2 regions of the Halomonas sp. PA16-9 genome follow, and region 1 is predicted to be linked to the other one. Evidence: predicted binding sites of a transcription regulator. Region 1 holds the regulator's gene; the other holds the start of a gene.
The links. The regulator PhoB, encoded in region 1, activates phosphate uptake and scavenging genes when phosphate is short. The targets are predictions, from matches to a motif close to TGTCATANNNNTGTCANA.
Positions count from the first base shown of each region.

Region 2: the regulator PhoB is predicted to act here: its motif matches at 4,960-4,977, upstream of FDY98_RS21610 (PstS family phosphate ABC transporter substrate-binding protein).

Region 1 is NZ_CP040451.1:3,395,606-3,403,082, reverse strand. Features, by position in the region: gene FDY98_RS15905 (LysR family transcriptional regulator) at 1-88, opposite strand, end outside; gene FDY98_RS15900 (hypothetical protein) at 167-523, opposite strand; gene FDY98_RS15895 (HU family DNA-binding protein) at 523-795, opposite strand; partial or broken gene FDY98_RS15890 (NAD(P)/FAD-dependent oxidoreductase) at 904-2,030, opposite strand; gene FDY98_RS15885 (chorismate--pyruvate lyase family protein) at 2,230-2,805, shown strand; gene ubiA (4-hydroxybenzoate octaprenyltransferase) at 2,841-3,731, shown strand; gene phoB (phosphate regulon transcriptional regulator PhoB) at 3,857-4,546, shown strand; gene phoR (phosphate regulon sensor histidine kinase PhoR) at 4,549-5,841, shown strand; gene FDY98_RS15865 (hypothetical protein) at 6,146-6,460, shown strand; gene FDY98_RS15860 (hypothetical protein) at 7,111-7,413, shown strand.
Region 2 is NZ_CP040452.1:1,140,354-1,147,830, reverse strand. Features, by position in the region: gene FDY98_RS21640 (beta-ketoacyl-ACP synthase III) at 1-212, shown strand, start outside; partial or broken gene FDY98_RS21635 (MlaA family lipoprotein) at 255-1,078, shown strand; gene FDY98_RS21630 (PP2C family protein-serine/threonine phosphatase) at 1,087-2,280, shown strand; gene FDY98_RS21625 (STAS domain-containing protein) at 2,270-2,788, shown strand; partial or broken gene FDY98_RS21620 (Bcr/CflA family multidrug efflux MFS transporter) at 2,929-4,117, shown strand; partial or broken gene FDY98_RS21615 (sulfite exporter TauE/SafE family protein) at 4,177-4,907, shown strand; gene FDY98_RS21610 (PstS family phosphate ABC transporter substrate-binding protein) at 5,038-6,051, shown strand; partial or broken gene pstC (phosphate ABC transporter permease subunit PstC) at 6,147-7,395, shown strand; partial or broken gene pstA (phosphate ABC transporter permease PstA) at 7,414-7,477, shown strand, end outside.

The DNA.
Region 1 (7,477 bases):
CAATATCCAAGCGCGCCGCTGCGCGGCGCACGGAGCCAGACTCAAGGGTAACGCGAAAGTAAACGAGGCGTTGATGAGGTATGTCCATCGATAGCTTTTATACCTCTACCTTGTTCAGCCTAAATTTATTTAATCTAAGCCGTTACCCTATGCCAATCGTAAACCGCTACAAATACTTGAGTAGTTTTTGCAGCTTATTCATATCGGCGGAATCACCCACTAAGCGCACGTCGCCGTTTATCATGCCGTCGAGAAAGGCCTGCTGTGTTGGCTTTTTGAGCACTTTCAAGGCGGTATTCTGATCACGGAAGCGTAGCTCAAGATCTAAGTCCACAGGCAGCCCTTTGCCGGTACTGATACTTTTCGGTGTCATCCGGTAGTGGCGGGCAATACTTAGATCTTCCGTGGCAATCCCCCAGTCCAGGCCGCGCATGCGTTCTAACTGTTCACGAAAGCGCGGCTTGCGGCGCAGGGCACGTTTGAGCAGTACGCCCAGTAGCCACAGCGTCAGCTTGAGCTTCATTAAGAAACGGCGTCCTTAAGTCCTTTGCCTGGCTTAAAGGCAACGTTTTTGCTGGCCGGAATCTGCAGCGGGGCACCGGTTTGCGGATTTTTGCCGGTACGTGCTGCGCGCTCACGTACCGTGAAGGTACCAAAACCAATCAAAGCGACATCTTCGCCCTTAGCAACGCTGTTGGTGATCTCATCCAGAATAACGTTCAGCACTTGGCCAGCTTTATCTTTGGATAGGTCGGCACTTTCAGCGATGGCTGCAGCGAGTTCAGGTTTGCGCATAAGGAATCTCCCCTTTTTAAAAGAAATCAAACATCAAACAAATGCATGTTGTTGGGTGCGTAGCCGATTAGGTTAACTTCTCTAGCCTAGTCGTGAACGCGACGAAAATCAGCCTAGCAGTGCAGGTGCTGCTCTGGAAAGCTCCACTTTCCTTCTCACGCAGCCGCCTGTCAACGCAAAACCAATCAAACGACCGTCTTTATTTTCAGCCAAGGCACTGATATCCCCGCCTTCGCCTTCAATTCGCCAGTGCTCAGGCGTGTTCGTTGGCGGGTAGGCCACCACTGGTAGCAGCGGCGTTTTAACCACTACCGGCCAAGCACCGAAGCTAACCGGCGTGGGCGCGCCTGAAAGGGTTGCCGCCAGCGCCTTAACGCTGGCTTGTAGTGGCTGCACGTACATGGCATTAACACCGTCTACGCAGGCTGCATCGCCTAGGGCGTAGATATTGGGGTGCGATGTACGCAACTGGCGGTCAACGACTATACCGCCAGGTGATACGTTTAAACCAGCCGATTCGGCAAGTGCTGTGCGAGGTGCAAGGCCGGTTGCCATCAACACGAGATCAGCGCTGACAGCGTCGCCGTTATCCAGACGTAATACGATATCTTCGCCGCTTTCGGCCGCTATCGAATCAATCGAACGTGCAAGGTGAAGATGGATACCTGCTTCGCTAAAGGCATCGCCTAGGGCGTTCCCTAAGGGCGGTGGCAGCAAGCGAGGAAGTAGGGTTCCTTCTGGGGCAATGAGGCTGACACGATGGCCGCCAGCGTGGAGGTCGTTGGCAAATTCACAGCCGACCAGCCCCGCGCCAACAATCGCCATCCGTGCAGGGCCATGGCCTAGCGCCGTGTGAAAGCGGCGGTAGTCATCCAGGTCGTTAATGGTAAAGCAGCGTGGGGCTACGCTGGGCTCAATGCTGAAGGGCGCCCGTGGTGCAGCGCCAGTGGCCAGTACCAGTGTGTCGTAGCCGAGCACCATGCCGTCTTCAAGCAGAATTGTTTGGTTATCCACATCCAGTGCGGTTACCTGGGTGTGGATAACCATTTGGGCATTTAGCTCTTCGCCCAGGTCAGTAGCGCTGCGCTGGGCTAATTGTTCGGGCGCGAGGCCCTTGGCGAAGCCGGTGGAGAGCAACGGCTTGCTGTAATCATCGCCGCTGTCAGCGCTCACCAGCGTGATTGAGCGTTGGTCGCCCAATCGGCGCAACGCCGGGCAAGGCCAACCCCTGCCATTCCAGTGCCAATAATCACCAGCGCAGCGTGAGAAGACGTTTTTGTGTTTGGGTGGCGGGCATGCAGACACCAAAAAAGTTGCTAAATAAGATTGCGAAAAAAGAAGCGCTAAACCGAGTCGTTAAAAAAGTTGCTGAAACAAAAGCCTTTCAGTGCCCATGTTACACTAGCCAACCCGTTAATTGCCCTGGAGAACTCGGTGACGGCTGCTGCTTTTCGGCAAACTCCTCTATTTTCCCGCTGGCGCCCGATTGATGCGGCGCGCCCGGCGATGAGTGCTTCCTGGTGGCAGTGGGTTGCCTCCACCGACTCGTTAACCGCCCGCTTAATGGTCGCAGGTGGCGAGAAGCCGTTTCGAGTACGACTGCTGCGCCAGGGGGTTGGTTGGCCGCGCCAGGATGAGGCTCAGGCGCTGGGCATTGGTGCCAAGCGTTACGCCTGGCTGCGGGAAGTGGCGCTGTGCTTAGATGGAACGCCATGGGTGGTGGCGCGCTCGGTCGCCCCGCTCTCACAGGTAAAGGGCCAACGGCTAGAGTGCTTGGGCGAGCGCTCGCTAGGTAGTTGGCTATTTCGCCAGCCGGGTTTAGTGCGTGGGCCATTGGAAGTAACGACGCATCCCCCCCAGTTTGCTAGCGTCAACGGCATACAGGAAGGCTGTGCCTGGGGAAGGCGCTCTGTTTTTTATCACGGCTGTAAGCACGGCAGTCTGTCATTATTAGTGCAAGAGTATTTTTTGACGGCGATGGCGGATGATCTTGGCCTGCCTTCGCGCTAGGCTAGCGCCTGCATCTTATTCTTCGTGAGGTAAGCATGGATCGTTCACTGTTGCGGCCGAAGGGATGGGCTCGCGTGGCAGATTTTTTACAGCTGATGCGCTTGAATCGGCCGATAGGCACATGGCTTTTGATGTGGCCGACGCTGTGGGCATTATGGGTGGCTGCGGAAGGTGTACCAGGGCGAAATGTGCTGCTGATTTTTGTGGCCGGCGTTTATGTGATGCGCGCTGCGGGCTGCGTGGTCAATGACTATGCGGATCGCCACTTCGATGGGCATGTGAAACGCACAAAACAACGTCCGCTAGCGACGGGCCGTATCAGCGAAACCGAAGCTCAACTGCTGTTTATCGCCCTTGTGGCCGCTGCGTTTATTCTGGTATTACTGACCAACTGGTTTACGGTGCTGCTCTCGCTGGGCGGGGTGCTGCTGGCGATTATTTATCCGTTTATGAAGCGCTATACCCACTTTCCTCAGGTGGTGCTGGGCGCGGCTTTTTCCTGGGCAATTCCGATGGCTTTTGGCGCCGTGCTCGGCCACGTGCCGCTGGAAGCATGGCTGCTATTCTGCGCTAATGTGTGCTGGACAGTGGCCTACGATACCCAGTACGCCATGGTCGATCGCGACGACGATTTAAAAATTGGCATTAAATCGACGGCCGTGCTGTTTGGAAATGCGGATCGTTTGATTATCGGCTTACTCCAGCTAGCCACCCTGGGGTTGCTGGCTTGGGTAGGCTGGCGGGTTGGTTTAGGTGGTTTCTTCTGGTTAGGGCTAGCGGCAATGGCAGCGACTTTTCTGCATCAGCAGCGCTTAATTCGCGACCAGGAGCGGGATGCCTGCTTCCAGGCGTTTCTCAATAATCACTGGTCGGGACTGCTGATTTTTGCCGGTATCGCGCTAAGTTGGTGGCCTGCGGCTGGCTGATCGAGGCGATTGTCATGTAATTGTCATCAAGTCATGGTGTTATCGTCACTGACATGTCATTGATCTGTTTATCTTTGAACTGTTTTTCTTTGAACTAGTTTCTTTGAACACCGTGAGGCTCTGGTATGACCGCCAAGACCGTTCTGATTGTCGATGATGAGGCGTCAATTCGCGAGATGATCGCGGTAGCGCTGGAAATGGCTGACTATCGCGTGCTCGAAGCGGATAACGCCCAGGATGCCCATGCCATGGTGGTCGACCACCAACCCGATTTACTGCTGCTGGACTGGATGATGCCCGGCACTAGCGGTATTGAGCTGGCGAGACGCCTAAAACGTGAAGAAACCACCGCTGAAATCCCGATTATTATGCTCACCGCGAAAGGCGAAGAGGATAATAAAATTCAAGGGCTTGAAGCCGGTGCCGATGATTATATCACCAAGCCTTTTTCACCCCGGGAATTGGTGGCACGGCTAAAAGCGGTGCTGCGCCGTGCGACGCCACGTGGCGTTGAAGACCCGATTGAGATTAACGGCCTGCTGCTTGATCCGGTGAGCCACCGGGTAAGTGCCCACGGCAAAGCGCTGGAAATGGGCCCCACCGAGTACCGTTTGCTGCAGTTTTTTATGACTCACCAAGAGCGCGCTTACACACGTAGCCAGCTGCTTGACCAAGTGTGGGGCGGCAATGTTTACGTTGAAGAGCGCACGGTCGATGTGCATATCCGCCGCTTGCGTAAAGCGCTGGGTGACGTGCATCAAAACCTGATCCAAACGGTTCGGGGTACCGGTTACCGTTTCTCTGCACGGGTGTAAATGTGCGTTTATGGAGTCGTGAGCTGTGGCGAATAGCGTGGCTGGCCACGCTGGGCACTTGCTTGGGCTGGCTGTTGGGCTCGGCTGGGCTGGGGCTCGCAGCAGGGCTTGCGGGATGCCTGTTTTACCACTTACGACAGTTACGCGAACTCTATTTGTGGCTCACCCTCCACCCTAACGATGAACCGCCTGCCGCTCGCGGGATGTGGGGCGAGCTATTCGATCGTTTATACCGCTATCAAAAAAGTCAGCGCATCACCCAAAGCCGTCTGCGGGCTACTTTGGCACGTATTCAAGAGTCGTCTGAAGCAATGCGTGATAGCGTGGTCATGCTTGATCGCCACGGTGATTTGGAGTGGTGGAACAGCGCCGCCACCGCCATGCTGGGGCTACAAACCGCCCATGATCGTGGTCAACACATTACCAACCTACTGCGCGACCCGGGCTTTATCAGCTATTTTAATGCGCGTAACTACAGTGAGCCGTTAACGCTCACCTCACCGATTGATGAACGGCGAATCCTGCAGTATCAAATTACCCTCTACGGTGACGACGAACGCTTAGTGATGGCTCGCGATATCACCCGCTTGCATCGTCTTGAGCAGATGCGGCGCGACTTTGTCGCCAACGTTTCCCATGAGTTACGTACGCCGCTGACCGTTCTCTCCGGCTATTTGGAAACCTACAGTGATATCTCCGACCAGCTTCCGCCGCGCTTGGGACGTAGTATTCAGCAAATGCAGGAACAGACCCAGCGGATGCAGAATCTGGTCAACGATTTATTGCTGCTCTCGCGTTTGGAAATTGACCAGGGCGGCCAAGATCATCATCCACTGCCACTCGAGCCTTTACTGCAAAGCGTTTGTGATGATGCGCTGGCCCTATCGCATCAACGTCATACCATTACCGTCGCCCTTGAGAGCGATGCCCGACTGTTAGGCAGTGAACAGGAGATTCGCAGCGCCGTCTCTAACCTTGCCTTTAATGCGGTTCGCTACACGCCTGCTGGCAGCCAAATCACCCTGCGCTGGAAAGCTAGCGCTACTGGTGGCGGCTATATCGATGTGGAAGATAACGGTGAAGGGATTGATCCCGTTCATATTCCCCGACTAACAGAACGCTTTTACCGGGTTGATAAGGGGCGCAGCACTGCGACTGGCGGCACAGGTTTAGGCTTGGCGATCGTTAAGCACGTGCTGTTGCGCCACGATGCGCAACTACAAATTGAGTCCCTTCCCGGCAAGGGTGCGTTGTTTCGCTGCGCCCTTCCCCCCCTCGCGTCTTGTTTAATTTAGCAAGTCATTCCATCGCATAATATTTGTAACAATGTGCAATATTGGCATGCAAGGTTGGTAAAGCTTTACCCATGTGCCATTTTTACACAGCTCAAAGCGTTGTGGTGACTCAGTTGATGCCTTTTTGGCATAACTTATTTTTAAGTAAGAGTTTGATTTTGTTGTTTTTATTTATATTCTTCAGTTTTTTGGCATGCCTTCTGCAGAGTACAGATTGAAGGAAGATGACCGCAGGAATTGCTGGCTTCTCAGTAAGCCTTTCTTTCTTCATTAAGCGGTACTAAACAGCGATCGGAGGTAGGATATGACGTCCAAGGATTTTCTCAAGAAAGCTGGCATTTTAGGTGTATCTTTTGGTCTGATGGCAAGCCCATTAGCTTTTGCACAAACTGATGAAAATTCGGCGATTGACGAAAACCAAGGTATTACCGCTGACGAGCAACCGATGGATTCCCAAGGTACCGGTAGTTCAACTGGCAGTGATACAACAGACATGACTGACGATTTAACCCATGACGAAGGTGATGGTGCCAGCGACATGGATCCGCAATCAAGCAGTCACTCAGACGATGCTGAGTATGACAAGGATGAGCTTGTAGAAGAAAATGGCGGTAGCTAATTATCTATGACCTTTTAGATATCATTAAAAGCTTTTCAGAGAATGAATAAGCGATTAACAGGATGTTACAAAAGCAAGAATGCTTTTAAGATTCACGGATGAATCAGTAGGCAATCAGAACACTAGTCAGGGTTAATTCCAAGGTTGGAGCCCCGCACAAGGAGTGGAAGCTAGCGTTAGTTATTACCTATAGCCAATTCTGATATCGGGCCCCGCAATGCGGGGCCTAATTTTTGCTGCCTACTTTTTATCTCGCTTATTCCCCCGCTACTTTCTCCCCTATCTTTTCCGCCGATCTTTCTTTGCGCCTCTCTATCCAATGCCATGTTTTGTTTTTTATGAATTGATGCCGTAGCGCTTTGTTGGCATCGAGCCTTTTATTTTGCTGAGTGTGTCATAAAGGCACAGACAGTTTTGCGCATGTGTCATTAGTGCACATGTAATTAGCGTGCTTTTGTTTTTAGCGGCGTATAATTGTGCGCAATGTATTTATTTTAAATTATTGATTTATATAAGTATTTTATTTTTATAAGAGAGTTGGCATTACATATGCTCTCTAGAGGTAGTGAAGCTAGCCGCAGTGAGATCTGGCCAGAGAGCCCTTCTCACTTCACTTCAGCGGTATCAAACGGTCACCAGGAGTAAATAGTATGTTTAACGATTTTGTTAAAAAAGCAGCCGTCGTAGGTCTCTCTTTTGGTTTGCTGGCAAGCCCGCTTGCCTTTGCCCATATGTCCATCGAAGCAAATCAAGATTTGACCGTTGACGATGAGCCTATTCAAGCTCAATCACATCATACCTCGGGTCAGGCTAAATTTAGCCCCTCTGATTTGATGTATGACGAAGGCGACCGCCCTCGAGTCATCAAGGCAGAGTCGCATCACACTAGCGCTCAAGCGGAGTACACAGCAAAAGATTTGACCCAAGACGTAGGTGATGGAAACGTTTGGTAACAAAAATTTGCAATTCTGAAGAAATATATTACGATTAACACGTGAGCTAAACACGCGAAAGCGT
Region 2 (7,477 bases), on a different replicon from region 1:
TGAACGATTTGATTGCCCGCAAAGTATTGGGCTATGACCCGAGTGAAACACAGGCGCCGATTATTTTGGATCGTTACGCCAACACCAGTTCAGCGGGTTCTATCATCGCCTTTCACCTCCATCGCGAGGCGCTTGTGGAGGGCGATATTGGCGTGATTTGCTCCTTTGGAGCAGGTTATAGCGCGGGCAGTGTGGTTATTCGTCGTTTGTAGATGTCTGTATAAGGTGCAAGGGAATTGAAAAAGGAAAATGTCATGTGGCAGTGGTTTAATAACGCGCAGCCTGCGCTTTCGCTGCGTAGCAAAGGGTTGCCACTACTACTGGTGACGTTACTCGCAACCGGAGGCTGTGCCAGTACGCAAATGGCGGAAAATACTGCTCCCGAAGACCCTTGGGAAGGCTTTAACCGCAAAGTGTTTGCGTTTAACGATGTGTTGGATCGCTACGCGCTCAAGCCGGTGGCAACAGGCTATCGTGCTATTACCCCCGACCCGGTAGAAACGGGCGTAGGTAATTTTTTCTCCAACTTAGGTGAAGTGCGTACTGCGCTTAACAGCGTGCTGCAGGGCAAACCGTCAAACGCGGGCCTCGCCACGTCACGTTTTTTAATTAACTCCACGGTAGGCATTGGCGGACTGTTAGATTATGCCACCCTAATGGAAATTACTGCGGATGAAGAAGATTTTGGCCAAACGTTAGCGGTGTGGGGGTGGGAAGATTCGCGTTATCTGGTGCTGCCTTTCTTTGGCCCCAGCACGCTGCGGGATACCACCGGTATGCCCGCGAATATGGCAACGAACCCCGTTAATTATGCAGAAGACGATATTGTTCGAGTAGGCCTTACCGCACTCAAAGCGATCGATATTCGAGCGGGTTTGCTTGACCAGGAAGAATTAATTCGTGGTGATCGCTACCGTTTTATTCGTGACGCTTACTTGCAGAACCGCCAATTTGAGGTGAGCGATGGAGAATTGGGTGATGACCCCTTTGCCAGCGAACCTTCGACTTTGATGACAGCGATTTTGATGACAGCGGTCAGGATGATAGTGACTTTGGTGACAACGAAGTCACCGATTGAGGCTTATGATGGATCATTCTAAGCAGTTGATCGCGGTGATCGACGAACCTGGTCGTGAACGTGATGCGCTGGCTGAAGCGATTACCTGCGATGGCATGTGGGTGTTTGCCGCTGAGGATATCGCGCATTTGCCCGCTGACACGGCGCTCATTGTTGCCCATGCTCGGGCAGTTCCGCGGCAGCAATGGACACACCTAACGCGACGCCTACCGACACTGGTAGTCAGTGACTCGCGTCAGGACGCCGACTTGATCAAAGCGATTGATGTGGGGTTGGTGGACTATATTGTCCATCCGCTGCGACACGCCGAGCTGTTGCGACGAATGATCCGTAAGGCCATTAAGCTCAACGATTTGGCGCTGGAGCGCGAGCGTGACCATGCGCGTCTGGCGGAGTTAAACGAGAGCCTAGAGACCCACCTCGCGCTGCTGCGGATGGATCAGCAGAGCGGAGGGCATATCCAGCGGCGTTTGTTGCCGCTGCGGCCCAAGGTGATTAACGGGGTGTATTACGACTACGTATTTGCCCCTTCGCTCTATTTGTCTGGTGATTTTCTCGATTACCAACGCTATAACGAGCGCTACAGTGCCTTCTATTTCGCCGATGTATCGGGGCATGGCGCCTCGTCGGCGTTTGTTACCGTGCTGCTCAAATATTTATGCAACCGCTGGCTGAGTGAGTGGGATGGCCAGCATCCGGAAAATCTGCCGCCTGATTGGTTAAAGGCGATGAACCGCGAGCTGCAGGGCACCGATATTGGTAAACATGCCACCTTATTTGTCGGTGTTATTGACCACGAGGCGCATACTCTTCACTATTCGCTCGGCGCACAGCTTCCCATGCCCCTGTTGGCAGCAGAGGGAGAGCTACGCCGTTTAGAAGGCGAGGGAATGCCGGTAGGCCTTTTCCCCGATGTGGAGTATCCTTCGCTGAGTTGTGCATTGCCGAATAAATTTCGTCTATGGCTCTGCTCAGATGGAGTATTGGAATGCTTGCCGGGTAAAACGCTCGACACGCGGCTCAAGGAGCTTGAGCAATTAGTAAGCGAGAGTGTAACGCTTGAGCAGTTGCGCGACCGGCTAGCAGAAACGAATGCACTCCTTGCCGAAGGGGATGCAGAGTTTGATGCCAACCAAGAGCGCGATGCTTTACCCGATGATCTAACAATCATGATGGTGAGCGGATTTGGTCATGCTGATTGAAGAGGGCCGCATTAAAGCGGCGTTCGATTCTGGTGTTTTTATTCTAAAACTGTGTGGTGATGTGCGTTTGACGCTCTGCGCCACGCTGGATACTCAAGCCCAGCGTCTTGCCGAGACGCCGGGGTTGCGTGCCGTATTGATTGACCTGCGTGAAGCCACCAATGTCGATTCGACGGCGCTTGGTTTTTTGGCCAAGGTCGCGATGGCGGTGAAAGGGCGCCTGGAGCAGCCGCCGACGATTATTGTCGATAATCCTGATGTACGGCAGATGTTGGACGTGATGGGCTTTGCGCGTTTCTTCACGCTGATGGAAGCGCCGCTACAACAGACGAGTACGCTCAACAATGAGCTTGAAGAGCTGCCCCAAGAGCCGGCAGACGAAGAGGGACTGCGCGATCGTATCCTGGAAGCCCACCGTATTTTAATGCATATGAACGAGCATAACCGTGAGCAGTTTCAGCCACTGGTTGACATGCTTGAGTCGCAAGACGCCACTACGCATCACTAAGCTCCCCTCTCCTTGATAAGCCCCTGGCCTCTCCCAAGGGCTATCTACCGATAGTCTCCAATCCCGACAAAGGCCTTAAAATCAGCTATGATTAGCGGCCTATCTATTCCAGTGCGTACATTATCGCCTTAAGGAGACCCATGGATCTTAATCCTCGCCGGGTAGCACTGTTGGTTGCCGCCAATACGGCGCTGGCACCCTTTGCTATCGACGCTTATTTGCCTGCCATGGGTATCATTGCTGAAAGCATTGGCGCCAGTATTCACCGTACTGAACTCTCCATCAGCGTATTCTTGTTCGGCTTTGCATTGGGCCAGCTATGCTTTGGGCCGCTTTCGGATCGGATGGGTAGAAAGCCTGTGCTGTTGGGCGGATTGGTGGTGTTTATGCTGGCAAGTCTTGCTATTACGATGGCGCGAACAGTTTGCCACGCTGCTGGCTTGGCGGTTTATTCAAGCGCTGGGAGGCGGGGCCTGCGTGGTCAACTCGGCGGCGATTGTGCGCGACTGCTTTAGCGGGCGTGAGGCCGCCAAAGTGATGTCCACCATGGCAATGATTATGATGCTGGCGCCGCTGGTGGCGCCTGCAGTGGGCAGTTTGCTACTGCACGTGGCCGGCTGGTGGCTGATTTTTGTATTCTTAGCCGTTTACGCAGGCTTTTTGCTCTGGCTGCTAGGAACGCGGTTACCTGAAACCCGCGATATGTCGCTGCCGGCAGCTTCACCACGGCAGGTAATACGCAACTACGCCAGCGTGCTTAAGCATCGTGAAGGCATGGGCTATATCTGTGCGGTAGCGGCTTCCTTTGCGGGCCTGTTTGCCTTTGTGACCGCTTCGCCGTTTCTTTATCTCGACTATTTTGGCCTCTCGCCCGGCACTTATCCGCTAGTGTTTGGGGTCAACGTGGTCGTTATTGCGCTCTCTAATCGGGTCAATATTCATCTGCTCCGCAAGCGCACTCCTCAGCAGAATTTGCGTTTAGGGTTGCTTATACAACTGGTGGCCGCGCTTGGGTTGGTAGCGGTGACCGCCCTGGACATCGCGTCGCTAGTGATCGTGGTGCCGTTGATTATGCTGTTTACCGGTATGATCGGGCTGATTACACCCAACGCGATCTCGTCGTTACTGGATCATTTTGGCCATATCAGCGCCACGGCAACGGCGCTACTGGGCGGGATCCAGTTTACCTGCGGCGCCCTCGCGGGAGTGATGGTAGGGCTGTTCGAGGTAGAGCATCTTTGGCCCATGGTACTCACCATGCTGGGCGCTGCGTTGCTAGGCAATATCGGTGTGCGCAAACTGACTAAAGCACCTGCTGCGGATGAATAGTTTTCAAATGGATAGGGCGTATGGATAGAGCATATGGATAGTTTGAATGGGTAAGTTGAATGGATAGCATGCTGGCTTGGGTCAATATGCCGATGAGCACTTGGTTAGCTTGCTCCGCCGTACTGTTAATGGGTGCTTTTGTGCAGCGCGCTACCGGCTTTGGTTTGGCCATTATTGGCGCACCGCTACTGTTGATGCTAGAGCCTCGTCTGGTGCCGGTCACTCTGGTACTGTTCGGATTTACCGTCTCCCTGATGATGGTGCGTCATTACTGGCACGAGGTGCGCCTGGATTCCATTGGCATGGCGCTAGTGGGGCGCCTTCCCGGCAATGCGCTGGGTATTTGGCTGCTACTCGCCGCCCCCATGTTTGTGTTAGAAAAGCTGATTGCGGTCATCGTCCTGTTTGCGGTACTCGTCACCTTGTGCCGCTTTCAGTTGCCGGTAAACCGAATAACGCTGTTTGGCGCTGGGGTGCTCTCTGGCATTTTTGGCACCGTTGCGGCTATTGGTGGCCCACCATCGTGCTGCTGATGCACGGCTTACCCACTGATCGTGTGCGCGGCAATCTAGCCGCCTTTTTCATTTTGACCTCTCTATTGACCTTAATTACCCTTGCCTTGGCTGACCAGATTCAGCTTTGGCATTTCCAGGTCGCGCTTACCTTCCTACCTGCAGTATTAATAGGTAACGCCTTGGCAGATACCGTAGCCCACCGTTTAGACCGACGCATGCTGCAAGGTGCCTCGCTGGCGTTATGCACCCTCGCGGCGCTAGGACTTTTGTGGTGATGTAAGGTCGGGTTGCCTCTATGTAACGAAAAATTTTCTACGTTTTGCTCGCTGTCATGAAGTTGTCATGGAACCAGTGCAAGGTATGCCTTGCGAAGGCCAGATCCCTACATGAACAGGAGTATTTCGCATGAACCGTATTCTAAAAACCACCGTTATCGCGGCTGCTGTAATGAGCGTTGCCGGTGTTGCTCAAGCCCGTGATCAAATCCGAATCGTTGGTTCCAGTACCGTTTACCCGTTTGCCAGCTACGTAACGGAAGAGTTCGGTGCGACTACTGGTAACCCGACGCCTGTTATTGAATCGACTGGTTCGGGCGGCGGTTTGCGTCTGTTCTGTAATGGTGTTGGTGAAGGCACACCCGACATTACTAACGCTTCTCGTCGCATGAAAGTGTCTGAGTTTGAGCGTTGTGAAGAGAACGGCGTTACCGATATCACCGAGGCTAAAATCGGTTCTGACGGCATCGTATTGGGTCAATCAAGCGAAAACGATGACATTGCTTTAACCCGCGAACAGATCTTCATGGCGGTAGCTGCCATGGTGCCGGTTGATGGCGAGTTAGTTGAAAACCCCTACACCAACTGGAGCGAGATCGATTCTTCGCTGCCAGACCGTGAAATCTCCATTTATGGGCCGCCGACAACTTCGGGTACCCGCGATGCTTTTGAAGAGCTGGTAATGGAATCTGCGTCTGAGGGTATGGATGTTTACGGCGATGAAGGCTACACCGATATTCGTTCTGACGGTGTTTACATCGATGCCGGTGAAAACGACAACCTGATCGTTCAGCGTCTTTCAGAAGACACCGGTGCCTTTGGTATCTTCGGCTACTCTTTCCTTGAAGAGAATACTGACACGATCAGCGCCGCCAGTATTGATGGCGTCGATCCTGAAGCTGAGGCGATCAGCTCCGGTGACTATCCTATCGCGCGTTCACTGTGGTTCTACGTGAAGAACCAGCACGCTGAAGACGTCCCGCCGATGTACGATTACGTCGATATGTTTATGAGCGAAATGATGATTGGCGATGACGGCTACTTGCGTGATATCGGCTTGATCGTTCTGCCAGAAGAAGAGCGCGAAGAGTGGCGCCAGGCTGTTGCAGATCGCACTTCAATGACAGCAGACGTTCTTAAGTAAGTTGGTAGGTCAGATTAAAAGTGGTCGGCAGCGCAAGCTGCCGACCCGTTATTGTTGATAGGTTTCTTAACCGGTGACCACGTGAGAGAGATGCGATGCAGACCAACCAGCTTCTTCTGATTTTTTGCAGTGCATTATTGCTGCTGGGGCTGCTGGCTTTTTTGCTGGCCGTTCAAAAGCCACTCGGTTACGTAGCGCGGGTACGGCGATGTTCGCCCAGCCTGACCAATACGCTTGGTTTACAGTACTCTCCACGCCGGGCCAGCCGTGGTAGTGAGTGCCTTGGGCGCTTTCGTTTTGCTTCTAATGGGCGCCGACATTCCTACGCTTTATCTGCTGGCGGCGAGCTTAGTGATAGCAGCCATCGGGCTACTGGTGAGTCTTAATCAAGTAAAACCCGATTTTCATGCCCGTCAAGCCATTGAGCGGGTCATTCGCATGACCCTGGCTGGGGCAGCGTTAATCTCCATTTTGACGACCTTTGGTATTTTAATTTCGATTATTTCCGAGGCGCTGCGCTTTTTCCAAATGCACAGCTTCTGGGAGTTCATCACCGGCACCACTTGGAATCCAGGCGCGAGCTTTTTAGCATCCGCGGGTCGCGGTGATGGTAGCGGCGCTGAGTTTGGCTCGGTACCGCTGTTTGCTGGCACCTTTATGATTACCGCCATCGCTATGCTGGTGGCGGTGCCTATCGGTTTGCTTTCAGCGATTTATATGTCTGAATTTGCACCGCGCAAAGTGCGTACCGTCGCCAAGCCGGTGTTAGAAGTATTGGCAGGTATTCCTACCGTCGTTTATGGCTTTTTTGCCGCCATCACCGTGGCGCCGATCATTGTCAATATTGCCGGTTTTCTGGGGCTCGATGCGTCTTATAACAATGCACTGGCACCCGGCATTGTGATGGGCATTATGATCATTCCGTTTATCTCATCGCTATCTGATGATGTGATCAATTCGGTGCCCGATAGCATGCGCCAGGGGTCGCTGGCACTCGGTATGACCAAAGGGGAAACGATTCGTGATGTGGTAGTGCCCGCTGCCATGCCGGGGATTATCTCAGCGTCGCTCTTGGGTATGTCTCGTGCCATGGGTGAAACCATGATCGTGGTTATGGCGGCGGGTATGCGGCCTAATTTAACCGCTAATCCGCTGGAAGATATGACCACGGTGACTGTGCGTATCGTGGCGGCGCTCACCGGCGACCAAGAGTTTGAAAGTGCCGAAACATTATCAGCTTTTGCCCTTGGACTCGTGCTCTTCGTGATCACACTCGCACTCAACTTGGTGTCAGTATTGATGATCCGTCGTTTCCGTGAAAAATACCGCGTGAATAACCTGTAACGCCGAGGAACTGTTTCGATGAGCCACTCTTTTGACGAAATCAGCCAGCAGCTTAAGCGGCGTCACCGAAAGTCTACCCGCC